Regions from separate parts of the Effusibacillus consociatus genome, predicted to be linked through region 3. Evidence: riboswitches for the same ligand, from Rfam matches in the RefSeq annotation. Region 3 holds a riboswitch; each other region holds the start of a gene.

Region 1 (8,101 bases), on a different contig from region 3:
CTTTCAATTTTTGCGATTCATTTTTTCTCTATGGAAAGATCGTTTTGCGACCTTGCCTGCGATTATTTTCTGCTGAAGCGAAGAACCAATCTGTCTCCGAATGTTTGGAGGATCTGAACCAACACAAGCAGGATCAGAACCGTGACAATCATGACATCTGTCTGGAAGCGTTGATATCCGTAACGAATGGCCAAATCTCCCAGTCCTCCGCCACCAATTACCCCTGACATGGCTGTGTAGGAGACAAGTGCCACCGTAGTGATCGTGATTCCCGCGATAAGGCCCGGGCGGGATTCAGGCAGCAGCACTTTCCAAATAATGTGCCAGTTTGAGGCTCCCATTGATTGGGCCGCTTCAATGACTCCGCGATCCACTTCACGCAGGGAAGTTTCCACCAACCGGGCAAAAAACGGGGCCGCGCCAATCACAAGCGGCGGAATGGAACCCTCCACGCCGATTGAAGTCCCTACAACCAGCTTGGTGAACGGGATTAGCAGGATCATCAGGATAATAAACGGCACCGATCGCAGGATATTTACAACAAAAGATGTAACTGAATAGAATACCCGATTTTCAAGCAGCTGTCCTCGTGAAGTTAAAAATAAGAACACTCCCAGCGGCAACCCGATCAAAACGGTAAAGAATCCCGAGAGCCCCAGCATAATCAACGTATCGATGGTTGCCTGTCCAATCTCTGCCCAATCCAAATTTTCGAATGTCAATTCCAACTAGATCACCTCCACATCAAGCCCACGCAGGCGCAATGCTTCAATGGTCGAATTGACTTGTTGGGCGTCGCCATCCAATTCCACGACCAGTTGACCGTAGGGTGTATCTTTCATCCGGGAAATCGTACCTTGCAGGATATTGAACGAAGTACCGGTTTCCATCATGGTTTGGAATAAAATCGGCCGGTAAGTCTGCTCGCCCAGGAAAGTGATGCGGACAATGATTCGGTCACCGGAAGATTTTTCGTGTGCCACCGTTTCTCTCAGTTCCACCGAGTCAGCCACTTGCTCGACAAATTCCCGCGTTGTCGGGTGCTGAGGTTTCAAAAATACATCGACGACCTTTCCTGACTCAACAATTCTCCCTCCGTCAATCACTCCGACCCCGTCACAAATCGAACGGATCACATGCATTTCGTGTGTGATCAATACAATAGTGATGCCGAGTTTCCTGTTAATATCTCGCAGCAAGGCAAGAATCGAGTTGGTTATTTGCGGATCAAGCGCAGATGTCGCTTCATCACACAGCAGCACCTTAGGATCGTTTGCCAATGCTCTCGCAATTCCGACACGCTGTTTTTGCCCTCCGGACAATTGAGCCGGATATTTGTTCCGATGTCCTTCCAAACCGACCAGAGACAGCAGCTCCGATACCTTGCGCTCGATCTCCGCCTTGGGCCGTTTGGCAAGTTTCAACGGGAACGCCACATTCTCCGCGACAGTGGCAGATGAAAGCAGGTTAAAATGTTGAAAAATCATGCCGATTTGTCGGCGCTGTTCCTGCAGCTTCCGATCTTCCAAAGCCGTCAGATCCACACCATCCACGACTACGCTCCCGGAAGTCGGACGCTCCAACAGATTGATACAGCGAATCAGTGTACTCTTTCCCGCCCCGGAATGGCCGATCACACCGAAAATTTCTCCCTTTTCTATCGAAAGATCGATTCCGCGCAAAGCAGGAACCAGTTTCCCATTCACCTGATAATCTTTATAAAGATTTTGCAGCAGAATCATCCGTTTCACCTCCGTTCAATAAAAAAACCCTTTTCACAGAATGAAAAAGGGTTGTTGTATCCAGCGCCCCTCCTCATCTGTCAAGATCAAACGATCTTGTAGGAATTGGCACCGCGACACCCATCATTAGGATGAGCCGGTTGCCGGGCTTCATTGGGCCTGTCCCTCCGCCTCTCTTGATAAGAAGAATTTCCAAATCATTTGTATTCAATTTATCATTTTAAAAATACAAGAACGAGTATATCGTACCCAGAAAGATAAAGTCAATACAAAAAAATGAAACAAAAAAATCAAAAATCCCGCAATTATTAAAAATTAATTTGCAGGATTTTTCAGGAAAATATTTCGATTACCATGCTGCGTACTTTTCCGCTTGCTTACGACGTATTTGGAGAGTATTAATTTTTGAGATCAGATTCCTTTGCTCATCTTCTTTGAAGAAAAGGAATTTTACTCCATACAGAAACATCTCTTCCGTTTCTGCTTGTTTCCAAACTAGTTGACCGTAAACGTTGATTTCATGATTCGGAATATCAATCTGAAATTGCCATACCAAAACTTCGCTGATGGGCAAATCGCGATCCGTCAGGAAGCAAAGCCCGCCACCCGAAATATTTTGAATTTCCACCTCGAACTCATCCCCGAAAGGCAGCTGCTTCGCCCCCAATTTACGCAAACGAAGCGAACAAAAAGCGGTGATATTCAGACGATAAAATTCCCTCTGCTGCATACTCGTGTCCTCCCCGTATTCCCCCGAAACCCCAATACCAAATTCTTCAATTGCACCTGTAAATGGTGTTAATAATTTATAACAGAGAGGTTCGACGACTCTAGGTACTTCAGTCCTATTTTTAATTTCTTTGATTGGACAAGGGGTCCCTTTAAAAAACAAACAAGCACTTTCCGCAGAAGGGGAAAGCGCTTGGGATGCAGATAGGACTTTGGTAGCAAAAATCTTCTTAGGCGTGGAGATCAGCCTTCTCTTTCATCCGTCGATAATCTTTGCCGAAAGTATCCATGCGTTTCATAATTAATCGGTTAACAGCATCCAGATAGGCCCGGGCACCCGCTTCCAGCGTGTCCGTAGAAGTGGCTCGCCCATTGCTGACAATCTCACCTTGCCGAATTTGAATTCTCACTTCCGCGAGAGCGTCCTGTCCCCCAGTTACCGAGTCGATCTGGTAATGGAGCAGTTCCACCTGTTCCCCGGTAATCCGATCAATTGCACGGGAGATCGCATCGAACGCCCCGTTTCCAACAGCCGCTTCCTGCAGCAGACCTTGTTCGTCATCGATTAACCCAACGGTTGCTGTCGGAACGCCGTGTGTACCGCAGGATACCTGCATGAATTCTAAACGATACGAAAGCTTGGAAGTATCAACTTCGTATTCCAGGAGCAGGGACAGAATGTCCTCGTCCGTTACATACTTCTTCTTGTCACAAAGATCTTTAAACTTGCGGAATACTGTGTTCAAAGCCTCACCATCAAGATCGTACCCGAGGGACGCGATATGGTCTTTGAATGCATGGCGGCCCGAATGCTTACCCAGAACAAGCTTCGTATCTGCCATTCCCACGGTTTCCGGACGAATGATTTCATAAGTGGATTTCTCTTTCAACATTCCGTCCTGGTGAATACCGGACTCATGAGCAAACGCATTGGCACCGACAATCGCTTTATTTGGCTGCACGACCATACCGGTCAGTTTCGATACCAATCGGCTGGTACGGGCAATCTGGGAAAGATCCAGGCTGGTTGTGGCCTGGTAAATAGTTGGTCGAGTAGCAAGAGCCAACACTACTTCCTCGATCGCCGCATTACCCGCCCGTTCACCGATTCCGTTAATCGCGCCTTCGATCTGATCAGCCCCTGCCAAAATGGCAGCCAACGAATTGGCAACCGCCATTCCAAGATCATCATGACAATGAGCCGACAATTTCAATTTATCCGCACCTGATGCGTGGTCACGGATGTACTTGAATATCTGTCCATATTCATCCGGTGTCAAATACCCGACCGTATCCGGAATGTTGAACACCGATGCTCCCCATTTCGCAGCAACTTCAGCCACTTTTACAAGAAAATCGAGATCGGAACGTCCCGCATCTTCAGCAGAAAACTCAACATCGGGTACATATTTGCGTGCCAACTTAACAGCGAATTCCGCTTGCTCCAACACTTGCTCCGGTGTCATCCGCAATTTGTGCTGCATATGAATCGGAGAAGTTGCCAGAAACACATGAATTCGTGGATGCTCCGCTCCTTTTAGCGCTTGATACGCCTGATCGATATCCTTCTCTGTGGAACGTGCCAAGGAGCAGATGCTGACCCCTCGAACTTCATTTGCAATTCGTTGTACCGATTCAAAATCTCCTTTGGAGGAAGCCGCGAAACCAGCCTCAATGATATTGACACCAAGTCGAGCCAGCTGACGGGCAATCTCCAGTTTTTCTTCTTGTGTCAGACTCACACCAGGGGATTGTTCCCCATCGCGAAGAGTGGTGTCAAATATCTCAATCTTGCGCATAAATCTCCCTCCTTAATTTTTTGTCTTTCGATTCCCATTTTTTATAAGTCCCCATCAAAGCGCTGCACTTGGCACCACTTTTGATGGGGGTTCCTTTTAGTTAGATGGCTTGTTGATCCAACTCATCATTTCACGGAGCTGTTTGCCCACTTGTTCAATCGGGTGCTCAGCTTCCTTGTTCTTAACGGCGGTGTAGAAAGGACGACCTGCCTGATTTTCAAGAATCCATTTCTTTGCAAATTCACCGCGTTGGATTTCTTCCAGGACTTTACGCATCTCTTTCTTTGTTTCTTCGGTTACGATCCGGGGACCAGTGACATAATCACCAAACTCCGCCGTATCGGAAATCGAGTAGCGCATTCTTGCCATGCCGCCCTCATACATAAGATCTACAATCAGTTTCAGTTCGTGCAAACACTCAAAGTATGCAATTTCCGGACGATATCCCGCTTCCACCAGGGTTTCAAAACCGGCTTTCACCAGTGCAGTAGCGCCCCCGCAGAGTACAGCCTGTTCACCGAACAGGTCTGTTTCGGTTTCCTCACGGAAGGTTGTTTCAAACACACCTGCACGTGTACAGCCAACACCCTTTGCATAAGCAAGCGCAATATCCTTTGCTTTTCCGGTTGCATCCTGATGGATCGCGATTAATCCCGGAACGCCGCCGCCTTGTGTGTATACCCGGCGTACCAGATGTCCAGGGCTCTTTGGAGCAACCATGGCAACATCGACATCTGCCGGAGGAGTGATTTGACCAAAATGAATGTTAAAACCATGTGAGAAAAGAAGCATTTGTCCTGCGCGCAGGTTCGGTGCAACTTCATCACGGTACACTTGCGCTTGACGCTCATCCGGCATAAGAATTTGGATCACATCGGCCACCTTTGTTGCATCAGCAACCGACATGACTTCGAATCCATCTTGTTGCGCTTGTGTCCATGATTTCCCGGGACGACCGGCTACAATCACTTTAACACCTGAATCGCGAAGGTTCTGAGCCTGTGCATGGCCCTGTGAACCGTATCCTACGATCGCAACTGTTTTCCCTTCAAGGAATTTTAAATCGGCATCATTTTCATAGTACATTTTCATAATCTGATCCCTCTCCCAAACTAGTAGATTTAGTGGATTTATTGTTTCACCCGGACGACTTGCGAGCGAACAAGCGCAGTCGCACCGGTTCTGGCAATTTCTTTGACTCCATACGGACGGAGGAGTTCAATCAAAGCATCGTTCTTCTCCCGATTCCCGGTTGCTTGAATAATCATCGAGTTCCGCCCCACATCCACAACAGATGCACGGAACGGCTCGACAATGCCGGTAATTTCGGTACGGGCAGCGGGATTCGCAGCGATTTTAATTAACAGAAGCTCCCGCTCCACCATCGGATCATTGGTAATATTTTGGACTTTGATCACATCAATCAGCTTGTGCAATTGTTTCATGACCTGCTCGATTGTATCTTCGTCGCCGATCGTTGTGATCGTCATTCGGGACAATCCGGCTTCTTCAGCCGGACCTACCGTCAGACTGTCAATGTTAAAGCCACGGCGGGAAAACAATCCTGCAATCCGGGCAAGAACCCCCGGCTGGTCATTCACAAGAACCGACAAGGTGTGCCTCATTCATCCCACCCCTTGACAATCATTTCATCGTTTCCTTTGCCTGCCGGCACCATCGGAAACACGTTTTCTCCCTCTTCTACAATGAAATCCACCACGACAGGTCCGGGATGAGCCAATGCTTCTGCTATCGCCTTTTCAGCTTCTTCCGGGGTCTGAGCGCGAATTCCCTTGACATTATACGCCTCGGCCACCCGAACAAAATCAGGTGCTCCAATTTTCGATTCGGACAGACGGTTCTCATAGAACATCTCCTGCCACTGACGAACCATGCCTAAGAATCGATTGTTGATAACAAATACTTTTACCGGAATATTGCGTTCCGAGATCGTTTGCAGTTCTTGAATATTCATCTGGAACGAAGCGTCACCGGCAATACAGATAACGGTCGAATCAGGCTTCGCAAGCTGAGCCCCCATGGCAGCCGGGAACCCGTATCCCATTGTGCCCAGTCCACCCGACGTAATGAATGTTCTGGGCTCCTTCGCCCGGTAAAAATGAGCCGCCCACATTTGGTGCTGTCCAACTTCTGTTGTGACAATCGCCTCGCTGTTCGTCATTCGATCCGTGAGATCAATGACATACTGCGGCTTCAAAACATTTGAATCGTCTTTGTACGACAAAGGATATTCGCGGCTCCAAGCCTGCACATCATAAATCCAATCATCGCAATTTGCATGAGGCGATTTTTCCAAAAGCGCTTTTAATGCATTCTTTACATCCGCTACGATCGGATACTCCACCTTCACATTCTTTCCGATCTCAGCCGGATCGATATCAATGTGAACCTTCTTCGAATTTGGAGAGAATCTTTCAAGTTTTCCGGTTACCCGGTCGTCAAAGCGAACACCACATGCGATGAGCAAGTCGCAGTGATAAACTGCCATATTGGCTGCATAGGTTCCGTGCATTCCAAGCATTCCTATGAAAAGCGGGTCATCAGGCGGAAACGCACCCAGCCCCATCAATGTGGAAACCACCGGAATCCCGGCCTGTCTGGCGAATGTCCGAATTTCCTCGGAAGCATTTGCGCTGATGATGCCGCCCCCAATGTAAAGCACAGGACGCTTTGCTTTCGAAATCGCGTCGCACACTTTTTCGATCTGTACGGGGCTAGGCTCCACAGTTGGATTGTACCCCCGAATATGGACCGCTTCCGGAAAGACAAACGGTGCAACCTGATTGGACACATCCTTTGGAATATCAACCAGGACAGGTCCAGGACGTCCCGTTCCGGCAATATGATACGCTTCCACAAGTACTCTTGGTAATTCCGCTGCGTTCCGAACTTGGTAGTTATGCTTGGTGATCGGCATTGTAATCCCAATTATATCCGCTTCTTGGAACGCGTCCCCCCCGATCGCATAGGTCGGAACCTGACCGGTGATAATTACCACAGGAGTAGAGTCCATATACGCATCTGTAATTCCGGTAATCAAATTCGTAGCTCCCGGCCCGGAGGTTGCCATAACCGTTCCGACTTTACCTGTAGCTCTTGCATATCCTTCTGCCGCATGGATGGCTGCCTGCTCATGCCGAACGAGCACATGATCGATACCGGATTCATAGAGCGCATCGTAAATGGGAAGAATTGCACCACCCGGATACCCGAATATCGTATAGACTCCCAATCTTTTCAGACTTTCGACAACCATTTGGGCACCTGTCATTTCGACCGGCTCCGCTTGTTGGGCCGGAGCTGTACCCATCGCTTGAACCGTCATTTCTCCCCACCTCTTTCTCGAATGTTTAACTCGTGCTTAAACGGCTTTTGAAACCAATTCCGGAATTTTAATTCCGTCTACGGTTGTAGTTTTGCGGAACTCCCGAATCAGCATTTCGGTCATCGAACCCGGCGTCCCGTCCCCAATCACACGACCGTCAACGTCAACTACCGGAATCACTTCCGCAGCGGTGCCGGTCAGAAAGACTTCATCCGCGACATATACATCGTGACGGGTAAATGGTTTCTCCTCGCAGGGAATTCCAAGGTTCTCACAGATCTCTATAATCGCATTCCGCGTGATTCCCTCTAAAGCACCCAGGTATGTGGGCGGTGTGGTCACTTTTCCGTCTTTGATGATAAATACATTGTCACCTGATCCTTCACAGACATATCCTTCATGGTTCAGCATTAACGCTTCCAACACGCCTGCTCTTGCCGCTTCAATTTTTACTAACACGTTGTTGAGATAGTTGAGAGATTTGA
Region 2 (8,101 bases), on a different contig from region 3:
TCCTGCGTTGTGGTCGTATCTGCAATGGGGGACACGACTGATGATTTGATCGATCTTGCATGCAAGGTGTCCTCGAAACGGCCTGCCCGTGAAATGGATATGCTTTTGACAACAGGAGAACAGATTTCCATCGCATTGTTGGCGATGGCTTTGCAGGACCTTGGAAAAGACAGTGTATCGTTTACCGGATGGCAAGCCGGAATTCGTACGGAAGCGGTGCACAGCAAAGCGAGAATTACCGACATGGATCCGTCAAGAATTTTCGCCGAGTTGGAAGAAGGGAAAATTGTCGTGGTTGCCGGCTTCCAGGGGGTTTCTGAAGACGGAGACATTACGACACTTGGTCGCGGTGGTTCGGATACAACCGCAGTCGCGTTAGCAGCTGCTCTGAAAGCGGACTTATGCGAGATTTACACCGATGTAGAGGGTGTGTACTCAACCGATCCGCGCGTTGTAAAGTTTGCTCGCAAGATTCCTGAAATCTCGTATGACGAGATGCTGGAGTTGGCCAACCTGGGGGCGGCAGTACTTCATCCGCGTGCAGTTGAATATGCGAAACAATACAACGTACCGTTAATGGTTCGTTCCAGTTTTAAATCAAATCCGGGAACACTCGTGAAAGAGGAGGCACTTATGGAAAAAGGGATTATTGTACGAGGTATCGCACATGATTTGAACGTGGCCAAGGTAGCGCTTGTTGGCGTGCCAAACCGAAATGACAACCTGCAGGCTGTGTTCCAGACGCTTGCGAAAGAAAATATTAACGTCGATATTATCGTACAAAGCGTTGTCCATAATGATCGCAGCGACATTTCGTTTACCGTGGCGAAGGACGATTTGCACCGTACAATTGAAGTTCTGACCCAACTGAAAACTCGTCTTGGCGCCAATGAAATCGTTTGTGAGGAAGAACTGGCGAAAGTGTCGATTGTAGGAGCGGGAATGATCAGCAATCCGGGCGTGGCTGCTCAGATGTTCCAGGTTCTCTCGGAGAACGGAATGTTCATTAAGATGGTGAGCACGTCCGAAATCAAAGTGTCCTGTGTTATCGACGCTTCCGATGTTCATAAAGCGGTTCGGGTACTGCATACCGCGTTCGGTCTTGATGCCGTAGAGGCGGCTGCTGTGGCAAAATAACAGTCGGTCAAATATTCTTGACGATTGATTATCCCCGTGATAAACTCTTTTCAACGATTCAAGTGAATAGTGCGTGATGAAACTCTTATCCAGAGTGGCGGAGGGACTGGCCCGATGAAGCCCGGCAACCGGAATCCTGCACCTTTTTTCAGGTGGGATTCTTGGTGCCAATTCCTGCAGAATCATTTGATTCTGATAGATAAGAGGCGGCGATCGATTTATGTGACCCCCTCTTAGTTGAGTGGGGTCTTTCGTTTTTTCTCCGACGATTGCCGTCTTTTGAATGGGAGTCAATCCTGGCGTCACTTTTCCATAGGTGAGGTGTGAGCGAGCGCATGGCGGTACGAATTGAAGACGTGGTACGAAAAGAATATAAGCTGCCCGATCTGGTACTTCAGAGTGGGCGGGAATTAACAGATGCAACGCTTGTCTACGAGACATTCGGCACGTTGAATTCTGCCAAAGACAATGCGATTTTGGTCTGCCATGCATTGACCGGAGATTCCCATGCGGGGTCTACGGCAGGCTACCCCGGTTGGTGGGACGGACTTATCGGACCGGGAAAAGCGCTTGATACCAATCGCTATTTTGTTATTTGTGCAAATGTGCTGGGCGGGTGTTCCGGCTCGACTGGCCCGGGATCGATCAATCCGCTTGATGGCCGTCCCTATGGCATGCGTTTCCCGATAGTCACCATTCGCGATATGGTGCAAGCGCAATATCATTTGGTCAAAAGCCTGGAAATCGACCGTCTGTATGCTGTCATTGGGGGATCCATGGGAGGAATGCAGGTTTTCGAATGGGCGGTAACCTACCCGGAAATGATGGAAACGTATATTCCGATCGCCACGTGCGGCCGATTTTCTGCAATGGGAATCTCCTTTAACAATGTCGCGCGACAGGCAATTTATAATGACCCGGCTTGGTGCAACGGGAATTATTACGGAAGAACATTTCCGCAAAAAGGTCTCAATCTTGCCCGGCGGCTCGGAATGATTACGTATCGAAGCTTTGAGTTGTACGAGGAGCGGTTCGGACACTCCATGGTTCCAATCGACGATCCGTTTGTTATGGAATCCGAGTTTCAGGTGGAAAAGTACTTAAACTACCAAGGTGATAAATTGGTTCAAAGATTCGATGCCAATTCGTACCTTTATCTGCTGAAATCGATGGATTTGCACGATGTATCGCGCGGACGCGGAAGCTATTCACATGTGTTGGACCGAATTAACGCCCGCGGGTTGATGATTGGAATTGATTCCGACTTTTTATTCCCTGCCGGTGAACTTCTGGACACTGCCGAATTGCTGCGGGCAAAGGGAAAAGAAGTCGTCTACCGTGAGATGAAGACCATTCACGGGCATGATGCGTTTTTGATCGAGTTTGAAATCATGAACGAATGGGTAGGGGAGTTTTTGGAAAACGGAGGGAAAACAAAATGAACAGACAACAGAGAACGGTGCGGGTGGGCCTCCTGGGTTTGGGAACCGTAGGATCGGGAGTTTTGAAAGCGTTAAGCCAAAACGGGGAATCGATTGCGGAGCGAACGGGCTGCAGGATTGAGATCCCGTATATTTTGGTGCGAAATCCAGAGAAAAAACGAAATGTGGAAGTGGCCCGGGAACAGATCATCACGGATCCGGATCTGATTCTTACCTCTCCGGATATTCCAATCATTATTGAAGTGATGGGAGGACTGGAACCTGCCCGTACCATTATTTTAAAGTCTTTGCGGTCGGGAAAGCATGTAATCACCGCGAATAAGGAACTGCTTGCAAAGCACGGGGCAGAGCTGCTGCAAACGGCGGAAGAAGCGGGAGTTCAACTTTTGTTTGAAGCGAGTGTGGCGGGAGGAATCCCTGTGATTCGCTTTCTCCAAGGATATTTAACCGCCAATCGTGTCCAGGAAGTATCCGGGATTCTCAACGGAACGACAAACTATATTCTCACGAAAATGGAACAAACGGGGCAATCTTTTGGTGAAGTCTTGGTGCAGGCGCAGGAACTTGGATACGCGGAAGCGGATCCTACAAGCGACGTGGAAGGTTTTGATGCGGCTTATAAGCTGGCAATCCTGACCAATCTCGCGTTTGATGTAAAGGTTCCCGTCCATGATATACCGAGAGAAGGAATTACCCGCCTTCAGCCTTTAGATTTGCAGTGGGCCCGCGAGTTTGGTTATGTTATTAAACTGCTCGGGCGCTCTCGCAGAACGGAGCAGGGAATTGAGCTGTCCGTCGGACCTCGATTGCTGCCGCTGACCCATCCGCTCGCGCGGGTGAATGATGTTTTTAATGCAGTAATGATTTCGAGTGATGTGGTGGGAGACCTGACTTTCATCGGAAAAGGGGCCGGGGAATATCCAACGGCGAGTGCGGTGTTGGAGGATTTAATGGCTCTTCTGCAAAACTCGGGAAATGTCCTGAGGTCTTCCAGTTGGAATACCCCGCTGCAGCAGTTTGAGGGGCGGACAGAAGTTCAAAACAATTTGGTGCGCTTGGACTGTACACGAGAATCAGCGGCTCAAACGGAGCAAGTGTTTACCCACTTTGTCGAAAAATTGGGAGGAGCGATTCTAAAGAAAGTTCGAGCATCCCACGGGCAGGAAGTTGTTCTTGGATATGTGACAGCCGGTGTTTCCGGGTATGTGATCGAGGAGTTCTTAAAGCAGCAAATTGCCGATTCTTTCTCTCAGCTTGTGATTCCATGCCTTGCGGAAGGCGAAGCGAACGTTGGACACGAATTGTCCCAAAACTCAAAGGAAAGTGAATTATTCATGCCTCAAAGCGTTTGATTTTGGGAAAAATACTCTTGTAATATTCTTGACACATTATTGATAAAGTGCGACAATTTTCGATAGAGTGAATGGCTATTCAGAGAAGCTTCTAAGCAGCACGCTTCCAAAGAAATGCGTGTGCGGAGGAAGTTTTTCCGACTGTCGGAAAGAATAAGATGTGGTTACTAAAGATACCACGTTTTATTCTTTCCTGGGCAGACAGGAAAGAACGGTAACCGAGGGGATCGGTTACCCTTCTTTTCGTAATCAACTTTATCTGTTTTTTTACATAAAGGGGGCGCAAAAAAAAAACTACAAAGAGAGAAGTCTCACCAGCATGTGAAAGAAAGCGCATGCAGTAGGACGGACGCCTGAAAGGCGATTCTAGAAGGGAGGACCAGACTCAAGTGGCACAACAACAAAAAGATTTTTGGTTTCGACGTCTGCATTCTTTGACAGGAGTATTGCCTGTAGGTCTTTTCTTGGTTTTTCACCTGTTTACCAATGCGAAAGCAACGAAAGGCGCGGAGCATTATAACGAAGCGGTATTGGGAATCCAAGGCTTGCCGTTTTTGGGGGTAATCGAGTTTTTATTTATCTTTTTACCGCTTTTGTACCACGGTGTTTACGGTATGTACATCGCAATGACTTCCGGATATAACAGTGGACAGTTTTCTTGGTTCCGCAACCAGATGTTTGTCTGGCAGCGCATCACAGGGGTTATTACATTTATCTTTGTCGTGTGGCATTTGTGGACAACCCGTTTCAGCGGTGAGAATCCTGATTTCAACATGGTCTCGCTTCTGATTGCAGACCCGATCGCTTTCTGGTTTATGATTATCGGAGTAGTAGCAGCGGCATTCCACTTTGCAAACGGTCTTTGGGGCTTCCTGATCCATTGGGGAGTAACGATAGGTCCTCGCTCACAGCGTATGTCCGCATATGTAATGGGCGGCATATGGCTAGCTATTTCATTTCTGGGAGTAAGCGCTCTCTGGGCGTTTAAGTATCCTGGGGCGTAAAGGGAGGGGACTGAATCATGAGTCAACGTATTATTGTTGTTGGTGGCGGATTGGCCGGCCTCATGGCCACAATCAAATCTGCCGAAGCCGGTATTCCTGTAGATTTATTTTCGCTTGTTCCTGTTAAGCGTTCCCACTCTGTGTGCGCACAAGGCGGTATTAACGGAGCGGTGAACACCAAAGGCGAGGGAGACTCTCCTTGGGAACACTTTGACGATACGATTTACGGCGGGGACTTCCTTGCGAACCAGCCTCCGGTAAAAGCAATGTGTGAAGCGGCACCAGGAATCATCCATTTGCTGGATCGGATGGGGGTTATGTTTAACCGTACACCGGAAGGCTTGCTGGACTTCCGACGTTTCGGTGGTACGAAACATCACCGTACAGCCTTTGCGGGCGCTACGACAGGTCAACAGCTTCTCTATGCGTTGGACGAGCAGGTCCGTCGTTTTGAAGCGGCCGGATTGGTGCAGAAATATGAAGGCTGGGAGTTCTTGTCGATCGTTCAGGACGATGAAGGCACTTGCCGCGGGATTGTTGCGCAGGATCTTCGTTCGATGGAAATTCACAGCTTTGTCGGTGATGCTGTAATTCTTGCGACTGGCGGCCCTGGCTTGATTTTCGGCCGCACTACAAACTCCATTATCAACACAGGAACTGCCGCTTCTGCCGTATATCAGCAGGGAGCTTATTATGCAAACGGTGAGTTTATCCAAATTCATCCGACTGCGATTCCCGGTGACGATAAATTGCGCCTGATGTCCGAATCGGCGCGTGGTGAAGGCGGACGGGTCTGGACCTATAAAGACGGAAAACCCTGGTATTTCCTTGAAGAAAAATACCCCGCATATGGAAACCTTGTTCCGCGTGATATCGCAACTCGTGAAATTTTCCACGTTTGTGTGGATTTGGGACTTGGCATCAACGGGGAAAACATGGTGTATCTGGATGTTTCCCATATTCCGAAAGAAGTGCTAAATGTCAAGTTGGGCGGTATTTTGGAAATTTATGAGAAATTTGTTGGTGACGACCCGCGTAAAGTTCCGATGCGCATTTTCCCTGCCGTTCACTATTCAATGGGCGGTCTCTGGGTGGATTATGATCAGCAAACCAACATTAAGGGTCTCTTTGCTGCAGGTGAATGTGACTATTCACAACATGGTGCGAACCGGTTGGGCGCAAACTCGCTGCTATCTTCGATTTTTGGCGGAATGGTGGCCGGACCGAACGCTGTTAAGTACATCAAGGGCTTGAAGAAAGCTTCCGGCGATGTTGCGCAGCATTACTTTGAAACAGAACGCAAGAAACGTGAGCAGCAGTACGAGGATATTCTGAAGATGGAAGGGAACGAAAACCCATACCAAATTCATCGTGAGCTCGGTGAATGGATGAACAACAACGTAACAGTTGTTCGTCACAATGACCGTCTGCAGAAAACGGACGAAAAGATTCTTGAACTGATGGAACGCTACAAGCGGATTGGTATGGCGGATACTTCCCGTTGGGAAAATATGATGGCACCTTTCACCCGTCAATTGTGGAACATGCTGGAACTTGCCCGGGTAATAACGATTGGCGCTCTCAACCGGAACGAATCGCGCGGGGCACACTATAAGCCTGAATTCCCGGAACGTGATGATGAGAACTGGTTGAAAACGACAATGGCTAAGTGGACCTCGGATGGACCTGCTTTTCACTACGAAGACGTGGATACCTCTCTGATCAAGCCACGCTTGCGCAACTACAGTGTGGATAAGGAGGCGACCAAATCATGAGCGAACAAAAAATGGTTCATCTGATTATTGAACGTCAGGATACACACAATGGAAAGTCATATACGGAAGAGTTCAAAGTGCCGCTTCGTCCCGGCATGAACGTGATTGCCGCTTTGATGGAAATCCAGAGAAATCCCGTAAATGCAAAAGGGGAAAAAGTGGCCCCGGTTTCCTGGGAATCAAACTGTTTGGAAGAAATTTGCGGGGCCTGTATGATGGTCATTAACGGTAAGCCGCGTCAGGCATGTACCGCTTTGATTGAGAAGCTGGAACAGCCCATCCGTCTGAAGCCGGCTCGCACATTCCCGGTACTTCGCGACCTGGTGGTAGACCGTTCCCGCATGTTTGAAGCTTTAAAGCGGGTAAAAGCATGGGTTCCGATCGACGGTACCTATGATTTGGGACCTGGCCCGCGCATGGCAGAACGGGATCGTCAATGGGCGTATGAGCTTTCAAAATGCTTCACCTGCGGTGCTTGTGTGGAAGCATGTCCGAACGTAAATGAGAAAACAAGCTTTATCGGGCCTTTCGCCATCTCGCAAGCTCGTCTTTTTAACACCCACCCGACCGGTTCGATGCATTCTCATGAACGTATCGAAGCTCTGATGGGTGAAGGCGGAATTCATGAATGCGGGAACTCGCAAAACTGTGTGCAGGTATGTCCGAAAAACATTCCGCTCACAACTTCGATCGCAGCAATGAATGCGGCCACGAACCGCTATGCTCTGACCAACTGGCTGCGCAAATAAAAATTCTTGATCAACATAAAAAGCCTTTCACACTTGTGGTGAAAGGCTTTTTATCTGTTTTCCGGGAACTGCGGAGCTTTGACCTTTCCACCAATGGAGGATGACTTTTGGGACTTAAGGCTCAATTTTTGTAAAAATGTGTCGGAATAAATGATCTGGGTGTATAATTTATTTTAACTGTTTAACGACATTAATGTGCACGTGAGGGGTGTGTTTCTTTGGGAGTACAGATTATCAATCCTTTTATGCAATCGGCAAAAAATGTCCTTGAGCAAATGACGAGCATTCCAGCCGTGCCAGGGACCATTTCGCCAAGTCACACAGAGCTTCACGATTCGCACTTGTGGATATTGATTGATTTGAAAGGTGAGGTGGACGGCAGCGTAGCCTTTGGATTTGTTCCTGATACGGCGCTTAAGATTGCCTCTGCCATGATGGGCGGCTTTCATTTGGAGCAATTGGATGCCCTCAGCCAAAGCGCAATTTCGGAATTGGCGAATATGATAAGCGGTAACGCCTGTTCTTTGTTGTCGCAGGAAGGGGTAACGGTCGATATCTCTCCGCCCCGGCTTGTCTTTGGGGAGAGCGTAAATGCCCAGAAATCAACAGCAGTGGCTGTACCCTTATCACTTCAAGAAATGG
Region 3 (8,101 bases):
ATTCATTTAGGAAAGCACGTCTTGACCAAAAGTTCAATGTTTCAAAGATGGATCTGGGATTTCTATATCATCCGGGTTGTCCTGTTCCACCAATGTATCGGGGTCTCCCTGTGCGGATTCAGATATCGCTCCTTCCAAGTCATCCGGGTTATCCGCTTTAATCAATGTTTCCTCTGACTCCGGTCTCATATGGACAGCTCCCTTTTTGTCGATGTACTTTTATATTCCCTTGAGAGCTTGTTCTATATCCTCGATCAGGTCTTCAGGACTTTCCAGCCCTGCCGAAAAGCGAAGCAATCCTCCGTTGATGCCTCTGATCAGACGTTCCGGTTCAGGCATCGCGGCATGAGACATTTTCACCGGATACGACAATATGGATTCCACGCCGCCAAGACTTACAGCAAACATGGGAAGCTGCAAATCTTTTACAAATCGGCGAACCGCTTCGGCATCATCCAGTTCAAATGACAATACCGCACCAGGACCGTCCGCTTGCTGCAAATGGATTTTACCGCCAGGGTGTTCATCCAGACCCGGGTAATACACTTTCTTGATTTTTGGGTGGGCAGCCAGGTAATTTGCAAGCACTCCCGCTGTTTGCTGACTTTGGGTCATCCTGACGGGGAGGGTTTTAATGCCTCGCATGAGCAGCCAACAATCCTGCGGCCCGAGTACTCCTCCGAAGCCATTCTGGATTAAATAAATTTCTTTGGCTAACGCCTCATCCCGAACGGTGACGAGTCCCGCAACAACGTCAGAGTGACCTCCCAAAAATTTGGTCCCTGAATGAACCACCACATCAATGCCTGATTCGTGAGGCCGCTGCAAGAAAGGGGACATGAAAGTATTATCAACAACTGTGATAACCCCTTTTCTTTTTGCGATTTCGGCTGCTCCCTTTAAATCAATAATCTTCAGGGTTGGATTTGAAGGCGTTTCTAAAAGAAGCATTTTTGTCTCAGGGCGGATCGCAGAATCAATTTTGTCCAAGTCGGAAGCATCCACAAAAGCAGTTTGAATCCCCAAACGGGAAAACACACGGGTCAGCGCCCGAAAACTTCCGCCGTAAATGTCTTCACAAGCAACAACATGCGATCCGGAGGACAAGGTCAGCAATACTCCCGTGATTGCAGCCATGCCGGATGCAAACGCAAACCCGTAGTTTGCTCCTTCGAGTTCCGCGATAATATGTTCCAGCGCTTTTCGGGTAGGATTACCCGAACGGGCGTAATCGAACTCCTGGGTTGAATCAAATTCCTCCTGATGAAAGGTAGAAGCTTGGTAGATCGGAACACTGGAGGCGCCGGTTATCGGATCGACCTCTACCCCGGTATGAAGAGCTTTCGTCTGAAATTTCATTTTGACACCGCCCCAACCTTGGCCGCCTCTAAAGCTTGAGCCAGATCCTCAATGATATCCTGGTAGTGTTCAATACCAACCGAAAAGCGCAGAAGTCTGTCTGTTACTCCATAAGCCTCCCGTACTTCTTTCGGAATATCAAAATGGGTCTGTCTTGCCGGATAGGTGATTAACGATTCCACGCCCCCAAGACTTTCGGCAAAAGTAATCATTTTCACACTTGCCAAAATCGGCTCGATCATATTTTCGTCTGCCACTTCAAATGACAGCATGCCGCTGTATCCTGCAGCTTGTTTTTCATGAACCTCTTTGCCTTCATGATCGGTTAGGCCCGGAAAATACACCTTTGTTACCTGCGGGTGCTTAACGAGCCATGCTGCAACCAGCTGGGCATTCTCCTGGTGTTTCTCCATCCGAAGAGCCAAAGTTTTCATCCCACGAATCATCAACCAGCAATCTTGCGGTCCCAACACTGCCCCAATCGAGTTTTGCAAAAAGAATAATTTCTCGCCCAGTTCTTCATCCTTAACCACGATTAATCCACACAACACGTCGTTATGACCACCAAGATATTTGGTTCCCGAGTGAAGTACGATATCTGCGCCAAGGTCCAGCGGACGCTGGAAATAAGGGGTCATAAACGTATTGTCCACAATCGTCAGCAGACCGTATTTTTTCGCAATGGCGGCACAGCCCTTTATATCAGTGATCTTCATTGTCGGATTGGTCGGAGTCTCGATAAAAATCGCTTTCGTGTTCGGCTGCACAGCCGCTTCCACAGCCGCCAAGTCCCCGGAATCCAGATAGGTGGTGGTGATGCCTTTTCTTCGCAAAATTTGTTCCAACAATCGATACGTACCACCGTACAAGTCATTGGATGCAATCAAATGATCCCCGGGCTCAAATATTTCAAACAAACAGCCGATTGCAGCCATCCCGGAAGCAAACGCAAACCCTCTGGTGCCGTTCTCCAAGTCGGCAATCGTATCCTCCAGCACTTTTCGCGTCGGGTTTAAAGTTCGTGTATAATCGAAACCTGTACTTTGCCCCAAAGCGGGATGAGAAAATGTGGTGGAATGATGAATCGGCAGTGATACTGCTCCTGTGCGCGGATCTTGACGATTCCCTGCTTGCGCCAAACGTGTCTCAATTTTCATCGTGATCTCCTCCTGACTTAAAAAAGGCCTTTCTCTAAAGAGAAAGACCTTGTGAATTTCCGAAGTCCTCCTCTTATCTGTCAGGTACTACCTGCAGGAATTAGCACCACAAATCTTAAACAAGATTCAGGTTGCCGGGCTTCATCGGGCCAGTCCCTCCGCCAGCTCTGGATAAGAGTCAAAATAATTCAGTTCTTTGGTTCTTGGATACACTGTACAACCTTTGGGCCAGCTCGTCAAGAGTGGATTAACAACAACTGCCTGCAATCGGAGTCTGATTCATGGATACACTACTTGTACACTGAGGAAAGGACTGAACGGAATGGCGCAATCAACCTCTACCAGTTCCAAAGTTTCGGTTCTGCCGCTCATCGCTCTCGGAAGCGTTCCGCTTATCATGGTGTTGGGCAATTCGATGCTGATCCCCATTCTGCCGACTATGCAGGAACAGCTTGATATATCCAAATTTCAAGCAAGTTTGGTTATCACACTGTTTTCGGTTCCGGCGGGAATCATAATCCCTCTGGCCGGTTTCCTTTCGGATCGGTTTAACCGCAAGATCGTGATTATTCCCGCATTACTTTTGTATGCTCTTGGTGGTCTCATATCCGGCCTGGCAGCTTTCATGCTGGCGAAGCCCTATGCAATCATCATGGCTGGTCGAGTTCTGCAGGGGATTGGTGCTGCCGGAACGGCACCGATTGCGATGGCTCTGGCGGGAGATATTTTCAAAGGAGGTGCCCGCAGTCAAGCCCTTGGATTAATAGAGGCTTCCAACGGGCTGGGTAAAGTCCTGAGTCCGATTTTAGGTGTATTGATTGCAATGATTGTTTGGTACGGCGCCTTTTTGGCTTTCCCTGTTTTATGTATTCCGGCAGCGCTTGCAATCTGGTATTTCATAAAGGAACCGAAGAAAACGGGAGAAAGTCAAAAAATACCGGAATACTTACAATCACTAAAAAAAATTTTTAAGCGGGAATGGAAATGGCTGCTCACAGCTTACTTTGCGGGTGCAAGCTCGCTTTTCATTCTGTTTGGGGTTCTCTTTTACTTGTCTCAGATTTTGGAAGAAACATACAAAATTGATGGACTGTTGAAGGGCGGAATATTAGCAATTCCTTTGCTCGCGATGTCCTTGAGCTCTTATATCACCGGATCCAACATTAAAAAGAAAAAAGGGTTAATGAAGACGCTGATTATCGTCGGGATGATCCTCGTCGCCGTTTCCCTGGGTTCCGGTTCCTTTGTCAGAAATACTTACCTGCTGCTGGCCCTGCTTGTGATCAGCGGAATCGGAACCGGTCTGGTATTGCCCTGTTTAAATATGCTGATCACCTCTGCCGTGAGTATGGAGGAACGTGGGATCGTTACCTCTTTTTACGGATCGGTCAGATTTCTCGGAGTCGCTATTGGTCCGCCTGTTTTTACCTGGTTAATGGGACTTTCAACTGCTGCAATGTTTCTTTCGGTAGCAGGTCTCGCCCTTCTTTCCACAGCGTTATCCACCTGGCTTATCCGTGTTCCCGGCAACGATGCCCCATCCCCGCCAGCACCCGGCACTCTTCCCTTCGAAACCCTCCGAAAACTTCTGGCAAAAAGAAAAGCACGGGCTTAACACCCACGCCCGTTTTTCGCATACGATATTGGAGCCCAGTTTCCATTGTTGTGTCAAGGTTACCAAACCCTTAAGGAATTTGACTTGCACGAGGGGAAAGGAGTTTTTTGATCATGACCGAATTTTTACCGCAAAGACCGTGGAATACGATTATAAGTGATCCGCTGCCCGGCCGTTTTTCCAAACCACGAACTTGCGGTTTAAGTATGCTGATTGACAAGGGACTAGGAATTCGTGAAACATTGGATCTTGTAGAAATGGCCGGCCCCTATATCGATTTCCTGAAACTAGGCTTTGGAACCGCCATGCTGTACTCGAAATCCATACTGCAAAATAAAATTAACATATTGCGCGAACACGACATTCAAATCTATCCGGGCGGTACTCTCCTTGAGGCAGCAGTGCTGCAGGGGTGTTGGCAGGAATTTATGCGAAGCGCCAAAAAAATTGGATTTTCAGCCATTGAAATTTCTGATGGAACCATCACTCTTGACAGAAAACTTCGCCGGGAACTGATTCAAGAGGCCAGAAACATGGGATTCGTGGTTCTGAGTGAAGTAGGAAAGAAAGAAACGAATGTACACTTGCCAATCGAAGAACAATTGGAAACGATTGAACAGGATCTCGAAGCAGGCGCGTTTAAGGTGATTATAGAAGGACGCGAGTCCGGCAAATCCGTAGGTGTGTATGAAGCGAACGGTTCGATCAGGAAAGATGATGTTGACCAGCTTCTCGAACAACTCAAGTCGATCGACTCATTAATCTGGGAAGCACCTTTAAAATCTCAGCAGGAGGAACTGATTTCGAGATTCGGCTCCAATGTGAACCTGGGAAATCTCGCCCCATCGGAAATTATTTCCGTCGAATGTTTGCGGCGGGGGCTTCGCAGCGATACTCTCCGGTTAACGAACAACCCTTTGTATCCTCCCGTGATGATTGTTGAGTGAATCGGAATTTGATTCGCATATGCCCCCTTTCTTGTCCATATATTTGTATGGATTGATACAAGGGGTGGGGCTTATGGCCGGTGAAATTGTCCTCGTTTTGTTGATTATCGTAGGCATCGTGGGAAGGGCAAGCATTCTTGCTACAGCCGCAAGTGTCCTGCTGATCTTGAAACTGTCCAATTTGCAAAGATTCTTTCCCGCTTTAGAGAGACGCGGACTTGAAATAGGATTGTTGTTTTTGATGATCGCAGTGTTGGTACCGCTTGTGAACGGAAAAATTCAAACGAAGGAATTATGGGGTACATTTTTCACTACCTCCGGATTGTTTGCATTATTCGGAGGAATTGTAGCAACCTATCTAAACGGGCAAGGGCTCATTATGCTCCGTATGGAGCCTCAGTTGATGCTGGGGCTTGTTATAGGATCCATCATCGGGATTGCCTTCATGAAAGGAATACCCGTCGGACCGCTTATGGGTGCCGCAATAGCCGCTTTGTTGATGAAAATTTATTTTTTGTTCCGATAAAAGAAGACGGGATCGGCTCCCGTCTTCTTTGCTTGTTATTATGCGAAATACTGGTTCAGCGTCTCGATCGCTGTGTCTTTGATGATCAATTTGCCGTACTCTTCGAGCACCGCTAACGTTACATTGGACATTGTTCCATATTCATACAGCAGCGCCCACAAAGCATCGGAGTCTTCCTGCTCCATCTCTTCCTCGTTCACAAAAAGGAAGTACCGGTCTTTATAGTGGTACAAGGAAGTGGTTAAGTCAAACGATGAAAAGACCACCTTGGCGGCCGACAGCACATTTTCGAAATCATCAAACATGAAAGTAATTGCAGTACTGTGGTCGACTGTAATGATTTGTTCATCGGCAGCGAATTCTTCTTCCCTATTTTTGTCTGTTTCCTCAGGAATGGACGGAACTTGGGTAACAATTACGACAACACCTTCAGTCGGCATTGTGAATGCTTCCACTGCAATCGGCCCCATTACCTCAAATCCGACTTCCAGATAGGCCTGCTCCATCATATCCCAGAACAGTTCCTGAACCTTGCGCCCGTTTTGCCAAATTTCATCACGGTCAATTCCGCGTTCTTCCAAGTCTTCATAACTGATGAAGATTCTTACTTTGTTATTTCCAAGCCTTTCTACTACCATTTGAATCACTCCTTTACAGACGGGAGTTCTTACTCTGAATTATTCACCATTTCGATAAATGGTTCTGTAACGTGGATTACCAGATCACTTCGCTAACTCATAGATGGCATTTGCATACAGATTGGTAATCTGAATCAGATGCTCAATGTCAATGCATTCATCCTTTTGATGGGCCAAATCTTCCATACCTGGGAACAGAGGGCCAAATGCCACTGCATTCGGTATAGCGCGGGCATAGGTACCGCCTCCTATTGCAAGGGGTACGGATGATTGATGCGCAAGTTTTTCATATACCCGCTGAAGCGTCGTAACCACAGGAGAATCCTTGGGTACATAGAGAGGCTTCTTATCATTGAGCACGTCCAATTGAAAACTGAATTGTCTTACTGTTTGTTGAACCAATTGTACCAGTTCTTCACCCGTTCGGTCTATAGGATATCGAACATCAAACACCATTCGAACCGAATTTTCGTTCACTTCAAGAAGTCCGAGGTTACACGATAGCTTTCCCGTTATTTCATCGGAACATTGAATCCCCAAAAAACTTCCCTCAGGATCGGCGGACGACAAGAACTCGAAAAACGCTGATTCGGCAGATGGGAATTGACTAAGGATTTTCCCCATGAGAGTGATTGCATTCACGCCAAGTTCCGGTAAACTGCCGTGGGCTGATTTCCCTTCAACTGTCAAAGCAAATTTAGTTTCCCCTTGTTCGGACAGCGTATAAGATATTCCGTGTTCGTTACAAAATCGTTCAAGTGTTGTTTGGAAAACCGGAATGTATTGGGATGAAACAATCAGTGTGGCTCTGCAAGAATCGGGTACCATATTGGGGCGATCTCCCCCAATAATTTCGACAGGATACAGGTTGATTCCATGAACGGAATCCCTTGGTTTAGACAACGCGAAATGCAGAATCCCCTTTTCCGCATAGATCAAAGGGAAATCAGCATCAGGGGTGAACCCTCCCCAAGGGAGCGGTTCTTTCCGAAAATAGTGATCCATGCAGCGCCAGTCTGTTTCCTCATCAATACCGAGAATCAAACGGACTTTTTTCCTGAGAGGCAGACCGCTTGCTTTGACGGCCAACAATCCGTAAAAGGCTGCCATTGCCGGTCCTTTGTCATCAATGGCTCCTCTTGCAAAGATCTTTCCCTCATGAATCTCAGCGCCAAATGGCGGATAAGTCCAGCCTGTCCCGGCGGGAACAACATCGAGATGAGCAAGTACCGCAACGTATTCATCTGAATCGCCGATCTCGATATGTCCCGCGTAGCCATCAACGTTTCGAACCTTACACCCGTGTGAGACACCCAGATTCAACATGTACTGCAATGCTCGGTCGGTCTCTTCACCAAAAGGTTTGTTCGGGTCGCAGCTTTCTTCTCCGACACTTGGAATCCGCAGAAGTTCCTGCAGACAACCGATGATTTGCTGACGATGGGACTGAATCCACGATCCAAACAAATCGACAGGCCTCCTATGTGGATTTGCGAACTGTCATATCGTGCGGCAGGATAACGGAAAACTCCTCCACCGGTTCATCGTGAATCAATTTGGTCATAAATCGCATAGCTACCGCACCCATATCATAAATCGGCTGTGAAATGGTGGTCAATTCAGGCCGAACCATGATGGCCAATCGAGTGTTGTCGAATGCGATCACTCGCACCTGGTCGGGGACCGCAAGCCCAGCATCGAGACAAGCATGGATGGAGGCAACACCAAGTTCGTCACTAACGGCAATAATTCCGTCAGGTTGGGGATTGGAGGTTAATTCCCGTTGCAGCAAATCAAGTCCATGCTCATACCGCAAATCGGAACATTCAAGGATTCGCGCTTGAAGCCCCGCTTCTTTG
Region 4 (8,101 bases), on a different contig from region 3:
GTGCATGAATTGGGCCAAAAATTGGCGTTTAAAATTGGTGGTACCTACAGCCTGCAGAAAGCGCTTGAATCAGCAAATACGGCAACAGTGGTGTACAGTTCCGGCATACAGGTAAGCGGAACAGTAACAGAATTGGAACTGGATGAAACCGGAGAAGCGATATACCTCAAAACAACTGGGCCAACCGCTTTGGCTTTTAACAACATGGAACTGCCCGGACACGGAAAAGCCTATCATCATGAGGGATTTGGCTCACCGATTGGGCTGCTGAAAGGCATCGACACTCCGCTCGAACAGTTTACTGACGAACAACTGGAAAGTATTGGAGTGGTGACAGGACGCAATGTGACGTTACAGTTTGCTTCAGGTGTAAAGGTGGAGGGTATTGTAAACTCAATCATTCGGGAATCCGGTTCCATCCTCTTGCTGACCCTTGACGATTCTACGGTCACTTACAAAGGGAAGACGCTTTTCCAATCGGAATGGGGGCCATACGATATGGCAGTCGGCGCCGCAATTGTTTCCGCCTACCCGGGCGCTGCAGATAAGGAGCGTTTTGAAACAGGCACCCATCATCCGTCCAAGTTGACTTCCAGACGAATGGAGATGGATGAAAAGGAACAGCGACGAAACACTTTATACCAGGCCATACGAGATCTTCGGCAGTGCCTGGAAGGCGGAAGTTCTCTGTCTGAGTCGGAAATTGACGAAATTATTTCTTCTGTTGAACTTCAGGGAAACACCCACTGCCCGGAAGAGTGGTTGCTCCGACTCGAAATGCTCGAAATTCTTTCTGCACGAAACATTCTGCCGCAACGGCAGGCACGGCTCCGCGAGGAGTTGGAAGGATTGATGAAGGCCAATGGGGAATTGCAGCAGCTTATCGAGAACGGATTGGCGTTGCTCAAGTAGAAACAAACGGCATGCAGATAATGCATGCTTTTCTTATGCATAAAATTTTGCATAAAGAAAATCAAACTGAAAAACAATAAGTATCCAACCCTTAAAAAGAGCGAATAAGGGTTGAATTCCATTCACGATTTGACTAGGAGGAAAAATCATGGCTCTGTTATGGACACTTGTCATCGGTGGAGTGATTGGCTGGTTGGCAGGACTGATCAGCGGACGAGACGTCCCGGGAGGAGTAATTGGGAATATAATTGCAGGTTTCGTTGGCGCCTGGCTTGGCGGTCTGTTGTTGGGGCAATGGGGTCCGGTGATAGGCGGATTTTACATTGTGCCGGCTCTAATTGGAGCGATAGTTGTGTCTTTGCTTGTCGCATTTATTATGCGAGCTGTGCGAAATCGAACATAAAGATTGGACGTTTGACCGAACAGGCTTCCCCGGCGGAAGCCTTTTTCTATGCAATTTCACAGCGGTTTACGCCGGGACATCGGCTGTATTTCTTTGGAATTTACGATAACATAGATTTATTACAAATCAACTGGAGGGAACGTTGATGAAGTATGATTCCGATCAAGTGATAAACCGGAGGAACACAGCTTCCGAAAAGTGGGACGAACTTGAAAAACGTTTTGGTGTGAGCGACGATCTCCCCATGTGGCCGAACCTTGAAAGAACTGCCTCGTTTTATGCTTGAAAAAGCAAAAGTGGCGATGAATGAAGGACGCGGTTTTGGACTCGGCGGTGAAGGGTTTATGCGGATGAATATCGCTTGCCCCCGTCTGATTTTGGAACAGGGCTTGGGCCAAATCCGGCGTGCGGTTAATTCTTTGTACCAGGGATAAATGGGAAGGATAGAATATAGGGAAAGGCAAAAGGGGAGAACAAAAGGGGGCAGCGACTGAATGAAGTATGCATCCAAACTTGTCAAAGTCAAGAAAGATCCCGGCTATGGATCCCATATTCCACCTATCTATATGACTTCGACTTTTGTATTTGAAAATGCGGAAGTGGGAGCCCAACGTTTTGCGGGGGAAGACCCCGGGTTCATGTATACACGTCTGGGAAACCCGACCGTTCGTGAGTTGGAAGAGAAAGTGGCGGAACTTGAATTCGGTGAAGGTTGTCTCGCTTTTTCATCAGGAATGGCGGCCATTACAGGCTGTCTCCTTGGGATTCTGCAGGCAGGAGATCACGTAATTGCCCACACTGCATTATACGGGGCAACTCATGCGTTTCTTACTACAACGGTAAAAAAGTTTGGAATCGACGTAACGTTTGTCCCATTCAAAACAGCAGAAGATCTGGAGCCCCACATCACAGAACGAACAAGAGTGATTTACTTCGAAACGCCTTCAAATCCCACTCTGTCCCTGGTTGATTTGAGCAGTGTGGCGGATTTGGCCAAGCAAAAACGGATCCTGACCGTTGTCGATAACACGTTTCTGTCCCCGTACTTGCAAAATCCGATTTTGCATGGAATTGATATTGTGGTGCACAGCGCAACCAAATACCTGTCCGGTCATGGATATCTGATTGGCGGCCTGGTGGTGGCCAGAAAGGATATTATTGATCCGATGCGGAAAGAAGTGCAGAAAAATATGGGGGCCGTCATGTCTCCGATGGATGCATGGCTTCTTTCTCAAGGGATGCGCACATTGCACATTCGGATGGATCGTGCCCAACTCAATGCACAAGTCTTGGCGGAGCGTTTGGAAAAGCACGATGCCGTCGCTCAGGTGTTTTTTCCGGGATTGGCGGGATTTGAAGACAAAGCGATCATGGAAAAGCAGATGAAGGGACCGGGAGCGATGATTTCTTTTGTCTTAAAGGGAGGATATGAAGCGGGCGTCAAGCTCATGAATTCGGTGAAACTGTGTACCCTGGCCGTTTCACTGGGGGATGTCGGTACACTGATTCAGCATCCGGCTTCCATGACCCACGCCATTATTCCGAAAGAAGAGCGGGAGAAAGCGGGAGTTTGGGATGGGCTTGTGCGATTTTCCGTTGGGATCGAAGATGTGGAAGATATATGGCAGGATCTGGACATGGCTTTGGAGTAATAAATCCGCATAAATCATCTTGACAGCATTCACTATTTCATGCAAACTAAATAAAAATTAAAATATTTTCATACTTCTATCCAGAGTGGCGGAGGGAACTGGCCCGATGAAACCACAGCAACCGGTGCGATCACACGGTGCTAATTCCAGCAGAAAGCGTTCTGGAAGATAGGAGGAGCGGACTTGAAGCGATCAGCCCTCTCATTCTGGAGAGGGCTTTGTTATAGACAGGGGGAACCAGCATGAGCACGTCAGCGAACAAGATTCAACATCCAATCTTGGAACAACTAAAGAAGAAAATTCTCATCCTCGACGGGGCGATGGGGACCATGATCCAGCAGGCAAATCTGACTGCGGAAGATTTTGGCGGGGAAGAATACGAGGGCTGCAACGAGTACCTCAACCTCACACGTCCTGATGTGATCCAAGCGATCCATGAGAAGTATCTGGAAGCAGGGGCCGACATCATTGAGACGAATACGTTTGGCTCTACCCGACTGGTACTGGCAGAGTATAACCTGCAGGACCGGGCGGATGAAATCAACCTGGCTGCCGCGAAGCTGGCGGTCGATGCAGTACGAAAATGGTCTACTCCCGAATGGCCTCGTTTTGTGGCGGGTGCAATGGGTCCCACTACAAAAACGCTGTCGGTCACAGGGGGAACCACTTTTGAGGAACTGACGGAAGATTATTACCTGCAGGCGAAGGCATTGATACAGGGCGGCGTGGACGTCCTGCTGCTTGAAACGGCACAGGACACACTCAATGTGAAAGCGGGCAGCCTTGGAATTAAAAAAGCGTTTGACGAACTCGGTGTGGAACTTCCGCTGATGTTATCCGGCACCATTGAACCAATGGGTACGACATTGGCCGGTCAGAACATCGAATCGTTCTATATTTCCCTCGAACATTTGAAACCGATCACTGTCGGGTTGAACTGTGCAACCGGCCCTGAGTTCATGCGTGACCATTTGCGTACTCTGTCAGAATTGGCTCAGTGCGGGGTCAGCTGTTATCCGAATGCGGGACTGCCGGACGAGAACGGTCATTACCACGAATCCCCGCAAGCACTTGCGAAAAAAATGGCCGGATTCGCAGAACAAGGCTGGTTGAATATTGCGGGGGGCTGCTGCGGTACGACACCGGAACATATCCATGCACTCGCAGAAGCATTAAAAGACTATAAGCCGCGTCACGCTGCAGAGGGCCATCTCCCGGCAGTTTCCGGGATCGAAACCGTGTACCTGGAGCCGGACAATCGTCCGCTGATGGTGGGAGAACGGACGAACGTCATCGGATCGAAGAAGTTTCGGACTCTCATAGCAGAGGGGCTGTATGAGGACGCGTCTGAAATTGCGCGAGCCCAAGTGAAAAAGGGAGCTCATGTGATCGACATCTGCTTGGCGGATCCGGATCGGGACGAGTATGGGGACATGGAGAAGTTCCTGCACTATGTGGTCAAAAAGGTAAAAGTGCCCCTGATGATCGATTCCACCGATTCCAAAGTGATTGAGCTGGGATTGAAGCATTCACAGGGAAAAGCGATCATCAACTCAATTAACCTGGAAGACGGGGAAGAACGTTTCGAGGAAGTTGCTCCGCTTATCACGAAATATGGGGCTGCGGTTGTTGTCGGAACTATCGACGAGCAGGGGATGGCAGTAACACGGGAACGTAAACTGGAGGTTGCCAAACGTTCCTATGATCTGCTGGTGAACAAGTATGGTGTGAACCCGCAGGATATTATCTTCGATCCGCTGGTGTTCCCTGTCGGTACCGGAGATGAGCAATATATCGGTTCCGCACTTGAAACGGTAGAAGGGATTCGTCTCATTAAACAAGAGTATCCTCAGTGCGGTACCATTTTGGGCGTGTCGAACGTGTCGTTCGGCTTGCCGCCGACAGGCCGCGAAGTGCTGAACGCCGTGTTCCTCTATCATTGCACCAAAGCCGGGCTTGATTACGCCATTGTTAACACGGAGAAGTTGGAACGCTATGCGTCGATTCCGGACGAGGAACGGCGGATGGCAGAGGAGCTTCTTTTTAATACGAATGATGCCACGCTTGCAGAGTTCACTGCTTTCTACCGCGAAAAGAAAGTTACGAAGGTGAAGGAAGTTTCCAATCTCACACTGGAAGAGAGATTGGCCAACTATGTAGTGGAAGGTACGAAAGAAGGGTTAATTGACGACCTGAAGGAAGCACTTGCCAAATATCCGCCGCTGGATATTATAAACGGCCCGCTGATGAAAGGCATGGAAGAGGTCGGCCGATTGTTTAACGACAACGAGTTAATTGTGGCGGAAGTGCTGCAGAGCGCCGAAGTGATGAAAGCGGCCGTTGCCTATCTGGAACCTTTTATGGAGCGATCCGAGTCTGCCGTTAAAGGCAAGATCCTGCTGGCAACCGTTAAAGGGGATGTACACGACATCGGCAAAAATCTGGTGGAGATCATCCTGTCCAACAATGGGTACCAGGTAGTCAATCTCGGAATTAAAGTTCCGCCGGAACAGCTAATTGCCGCCTACCGACAGGAGAAACCGGATGCAATTGGCCTCTCCGGTCTGTTGGTGAAATCGGCCCAGCAGATGGTGACCACCGCCCAGGATTTGCGGGAGGCAGGAGTCGATGTGCCGATCCTTGTAGGCGGAGCTGCCTTAACCCGGAAGTTTACCCATACAAGGATTGCGCCGGAGTATGACGGTCTGGTGCTTTACGCCAAAGATGCGATGGACGGGCTGGATTTGGCGAACCGGCTCAGTGATGAAAAACAAAGGAAAGCTCTTGTGCAGGAACTGCGCGAGGTTCAAAATTCGTATGTGATGGAATCGGGTAAGGGCACAGCGGGCACGGTGGTCCAGGACGCAGCGGAAGAAAAACGTTCTACTGTTGACCGCAATGTACCGGTCTTACTCCCGCCTGATCTGGAACGTCACGTTTTGCGGGATTATCCGATTTCTTTCCTGCAGCCGTATATCAACCTGCGCATGTTGCTGGGGAAACACCTTGGAGTGAAAGGGAACGTTGAGAAGCTGCTGGAAGAAGGAGATCCGAAGACAACCGAACTGATGGAAGTGATCAATCAGCTTCTGCAGGAAGCCAAAGACAAGGGAGTCATTCAGGCTCAGGGCATGTACCGGTTCTTCCCCGCACAATCTTCGGGAAATGACATTCTCATCTATGATCCGCAGGATCATACGAAGGTTGTCGAGAAATTCTCGTTCCCGCGGCAGCAGCAAGCTCCGTATCTGTGCCTGGCCGATTTTCTGAAGCCGGTCGAAAGCGGTGTGATGGATTATGTCGGGTTCCTTGTGGTAACAGCAGGGAAAGGGGTTCGAGAGATCGCCAATGAGTGGAAGGACAAAGGCGACTATCTCCGATCCCATGCGATTCAAGCGCTGGCATTGGAATTGGCGGAAGCGTTCGCGGAACGGATTCACCATATCATGCGTGACGTATGGGGCTTCCCCGATCCTGCGGAAATGACGATGCAGGAACGGTTTGGTGCAAGGTACCAGGGCATTCGCGTATCGTTCGGCTATCCCGCTTGTCCAAATCTCGACGATCAGCAGCAGTTGTTCCGGTTAATGAAACCGGAAGATATCGGCGTCCAACTGACGGAAGGGTGCATGATGGATCCGGAAGCGTCTGTGTCGGCTATGGTATTTGCTCATCCTGAAGCAAGATATTTTAATGTTGAGTAGGAAAGTTTCCGGTGGAGTGAATGCAATCCATTGAAGGAAGGGCCAATGCTCCCCCCCTAAAAATCAACATTATCCTTTAACAGAGCTTTTTCAAAAAAAGCTGTTCAGACCCCTAATACGAAGGGGCTGTCCCAAAAGTCATTTTCGGAAAATCTTTGCCCCATTCAGTAACCAAATTTGAACAAAAACAGCTATCCCGTACCACTTATATTGTGATACGGGATATATTTCTGATTCGTTTTTGGGTCTGCATCATTTGTCAGCACGCTTTTGGGACAGCCCCTTCGTTATCAACACTTAGGGTATAAATCCCTTTTTGTTGGAATTACCGATAGGAGAATCCCATCAATGCTACTCCAGTTTCTGCATCTACAACTATGTTGTTTTCGGTAATCATATCACCTTTCGACCCTGCTGGAGCGCTTGTCAATTGGGATAATCCTTTAAAAGAGACTATATAAACTGGTAACTGATCCATATGTTTTTTCTCTTTAAGTTTAGGGTTCTTAGCAAGAGCCTCTTCTGAAAATAGCTCAAACTCTGGGTTTGTCATTAAATGATACTCTACCGTTACTTCTTTTGCGTCCTTTGTAAAGTAACTGAAAGCTTTCTTCGCATTTTCAATTGCTGTCTTTTCGTCAATTATTGCAGGTTTGGTAGGAACATCGAGTTTCGTTTTTGCAAACTTTAGCTTCTCAAGATCATGTTGTGTCTTTACATTTTCCACTTGGGCTGAGGCTGTATTCAGATTATTGCTAGAGTTGTTGATTAGAAGAGCCCCTCCAAACAGAGCTACAGAAGCCACAGCTATAAACAGAGAAGTTTTCTTCATCTACAGGTTCCTCCTTTTATCTACGTGAGTCCCAAAATTCAATATAAGACTGAGATTGGTCGGTCTTAGTAGAGGAGTAATTCGACTGATCGTATTTTCCAACTCCATCACTAGACATATTTAAAGTTGGTGAATAATACGTGGTGTTGTTAAAAAAGTACCTTATATTTGAGAACCGCGCATGATTTGTTGAAGTACCAGCATAAGCCGCTCTGTATACATCCTCTTGAGATACTAGTTCTTCATAATATTGAGCGCCCAATGAAGTAAATATTTTAGGATACGATCCAATTTTTCCGCCATCTACAGTGCCTTTCCAGTCACCAGCCTCATAATATACGCGATAACCATGGGTAGTATTTTCAGCTGGCCCGACAGCACTAAACACTCGATAGAAGTGACCTTTACGATCGTTATGTTCCCAAAAATAACGGACACCTTCGCCGTTTGTTTCCCCACTGAATACACCGTTCGCTTTTACCCATCCCACCTGAACATACGGTACTTTGTCAGCTCCATTCGAATAGGTCCCAACAATCATTGGCCAGCCATTAGATGCACTTGGATAGAAGGTATCAGGGTAGGATGGTGTTTTAAT

What was found. Region 3 has a riboswitch for S-adenosylmethionine ahead of ACFO8Q_RS16045 (trans-sulfuration enzyme family protein). Riboswitches for the same ligand answer to the same signal wherever they lie in the genome.
Region 1: linked by a shared signal. The riboswitch ahead of ACFO8Q_RS20200 (methionine ABC transporter ATP-binding protein) and the one ahead of ACFO8Q_RS16045 (trans-sulfuration enzyme family protein) in region 3 are both predicted to bind S-adenosylmethionine.
Region 2: linked by a shared signal. The riboswitch ahead of metX (homoserine O-acetyltransferase MetX) and the one ahead of ACFO8Q_RS16045 (trans-sulfuration enzyme family protein) in region 3 are both predicted to bind S-adenosylmethionine.
Region 4: linked by a shared signal. The riboswitch ahead of metH (methionine synthase) and the one ahead of ACFO8Q_RS16045 (trans-sulfuration enzyme family protein) in region 3 are both predicted to bind S-adenosylmethionine.

Annotation. Positions count from the first base shown of each region.
Region 1 is NZ_JBHSHC010000142.1:10,983-19,083, reverse strand. Features, by position in the region: gene ACFO8Q_RS20205 (methionine ABC transporter permease) at 63-728, opposite strand; gene ACFO8Q_RS20200 (methionine ABC transporter ATP-binding protein) at 729-1,742, opposite strand; SAM riboswitch class I at 1,813-1,928, opposite strand; gene ACFO8Q_RS20195 (PilZ domain-containing protein) at 2,092-2,472, opposite strand; gene ACFO8Q_RS20190 (2-isopropylmalate synthase) at 2,702-4,270, opposite strand; gene ACFO8Q_RS20185 (ketol-acid reductoisomerase) at 4,367-5,362, opposite strand; gene ilvN (acetolactate synthase small subunit) at 5,401-5,895, opposite strand; gene ilvB (acetolactate synthase large subunit) at 5,892-7,601, opposite strand; gene ilvE (branched-chain-amino-acid transaminase) at 7,653-8,101, opposite strand, start outside.
Region 2 is NZ_JBHSHC010000065.1:2,943-11,043, forward strand. Features, by position in the region: gene ACFO8Q_RS08970 (aspartate kinase) at 1-1,137, shown strand, start outside; SAM riboswitch class I at 1,220-1,343, shown strand; gene metX (homoserine O-acetyltransferase MetX) at 1,473-2,579, shown strand; gene ACFO8Q_RS08980 (homoserine dehydrogenase) at 2,576-3,931, shown strand; gene ACFO8Q_RS08985 (succinate dehydrogenase cytochrome b558 subunit) at 4,321-4,935, shown strand; gene sdhA (succinate dehydrogenase flavoprotein subunit) at 4,953-6,710, shown strand; gene sdhB (succinate dehydrogenase iron-sulfur subunit) at 6,707-7,459, shown strand; gene ACFO8Q_RS09000 (chemotaxis protein CheX) at 7,678-8,101, shown strand, end outside.
Region 3 is NZ_JBHSHC010000112.1:209,780-217,880, reverse strand. Features, by position in the region: gene ACFO8Q_RS16055 (hypothetical protein) at 34-189, opposite strand; gene ACFO8Q_RS16050 (trans-sulfuration enzyme family protein) at 220-1,359, opposite strand; gene ACFO8Q_RS16045 (trans-sulfuration enzyme family protein) at 1,356-2,516, opposite strand; SAM riboswitch class I at 2,587-2,694, opposite strand; gene ACFO8Q_RS16040 (MFS transporter) at 2,839-4,131, shown strand; gene comA (phosphosulfolactate synthase) at 4,245-5,078, shown strand; gene ACFO8Q_RS16030 (DUF441 domain-containing protein) at 5,152-5,604, shown strand; gene ACFO8Q_RS16025 (adaptor protein MecA) at 5,643-6,242, opposite strand; gene pepV (dipeptidase PepV) at 6,327-7,709, opposite strand; gene ACFO8Q_RS16015 (substrate-binding domain-containing protein) at 7,723-8,101, opposite strand, start outside.
Region 4 is NZ_JBHSHC010000044.1:48,492-56,592, reverse strand. Features, by position in the region: gene ACFO8Q_RS06765 (aromatic amino acid hydroxylase) at 1-912, shown strand, start outside; gene ACFO8Q_RS06760 (GlsB/YeaQ/YmgE family stress response membrane protein) at 1,061-1,315, shown strand; gene ACFO8Q_RS06755 (hypothetical protein) at 1,573-1,749, shown strand; gene ACFO8Q_RS06750 (trans-sulfuration enzyme family protein) at 1,810-2,967, shown strand; SAM riboswitch class I at 3,041-3,142, shown strand; gene metH (methionine synthase) at 3,210-6,671, shown strand; gene ACFO8Q_RS06740 (hypothetical protein) at 6,997-7,503, opposite strand; gene ACFO8Q_RS06735 (hypothetical protein) at 7,520-8,101, opposite strand, start outside.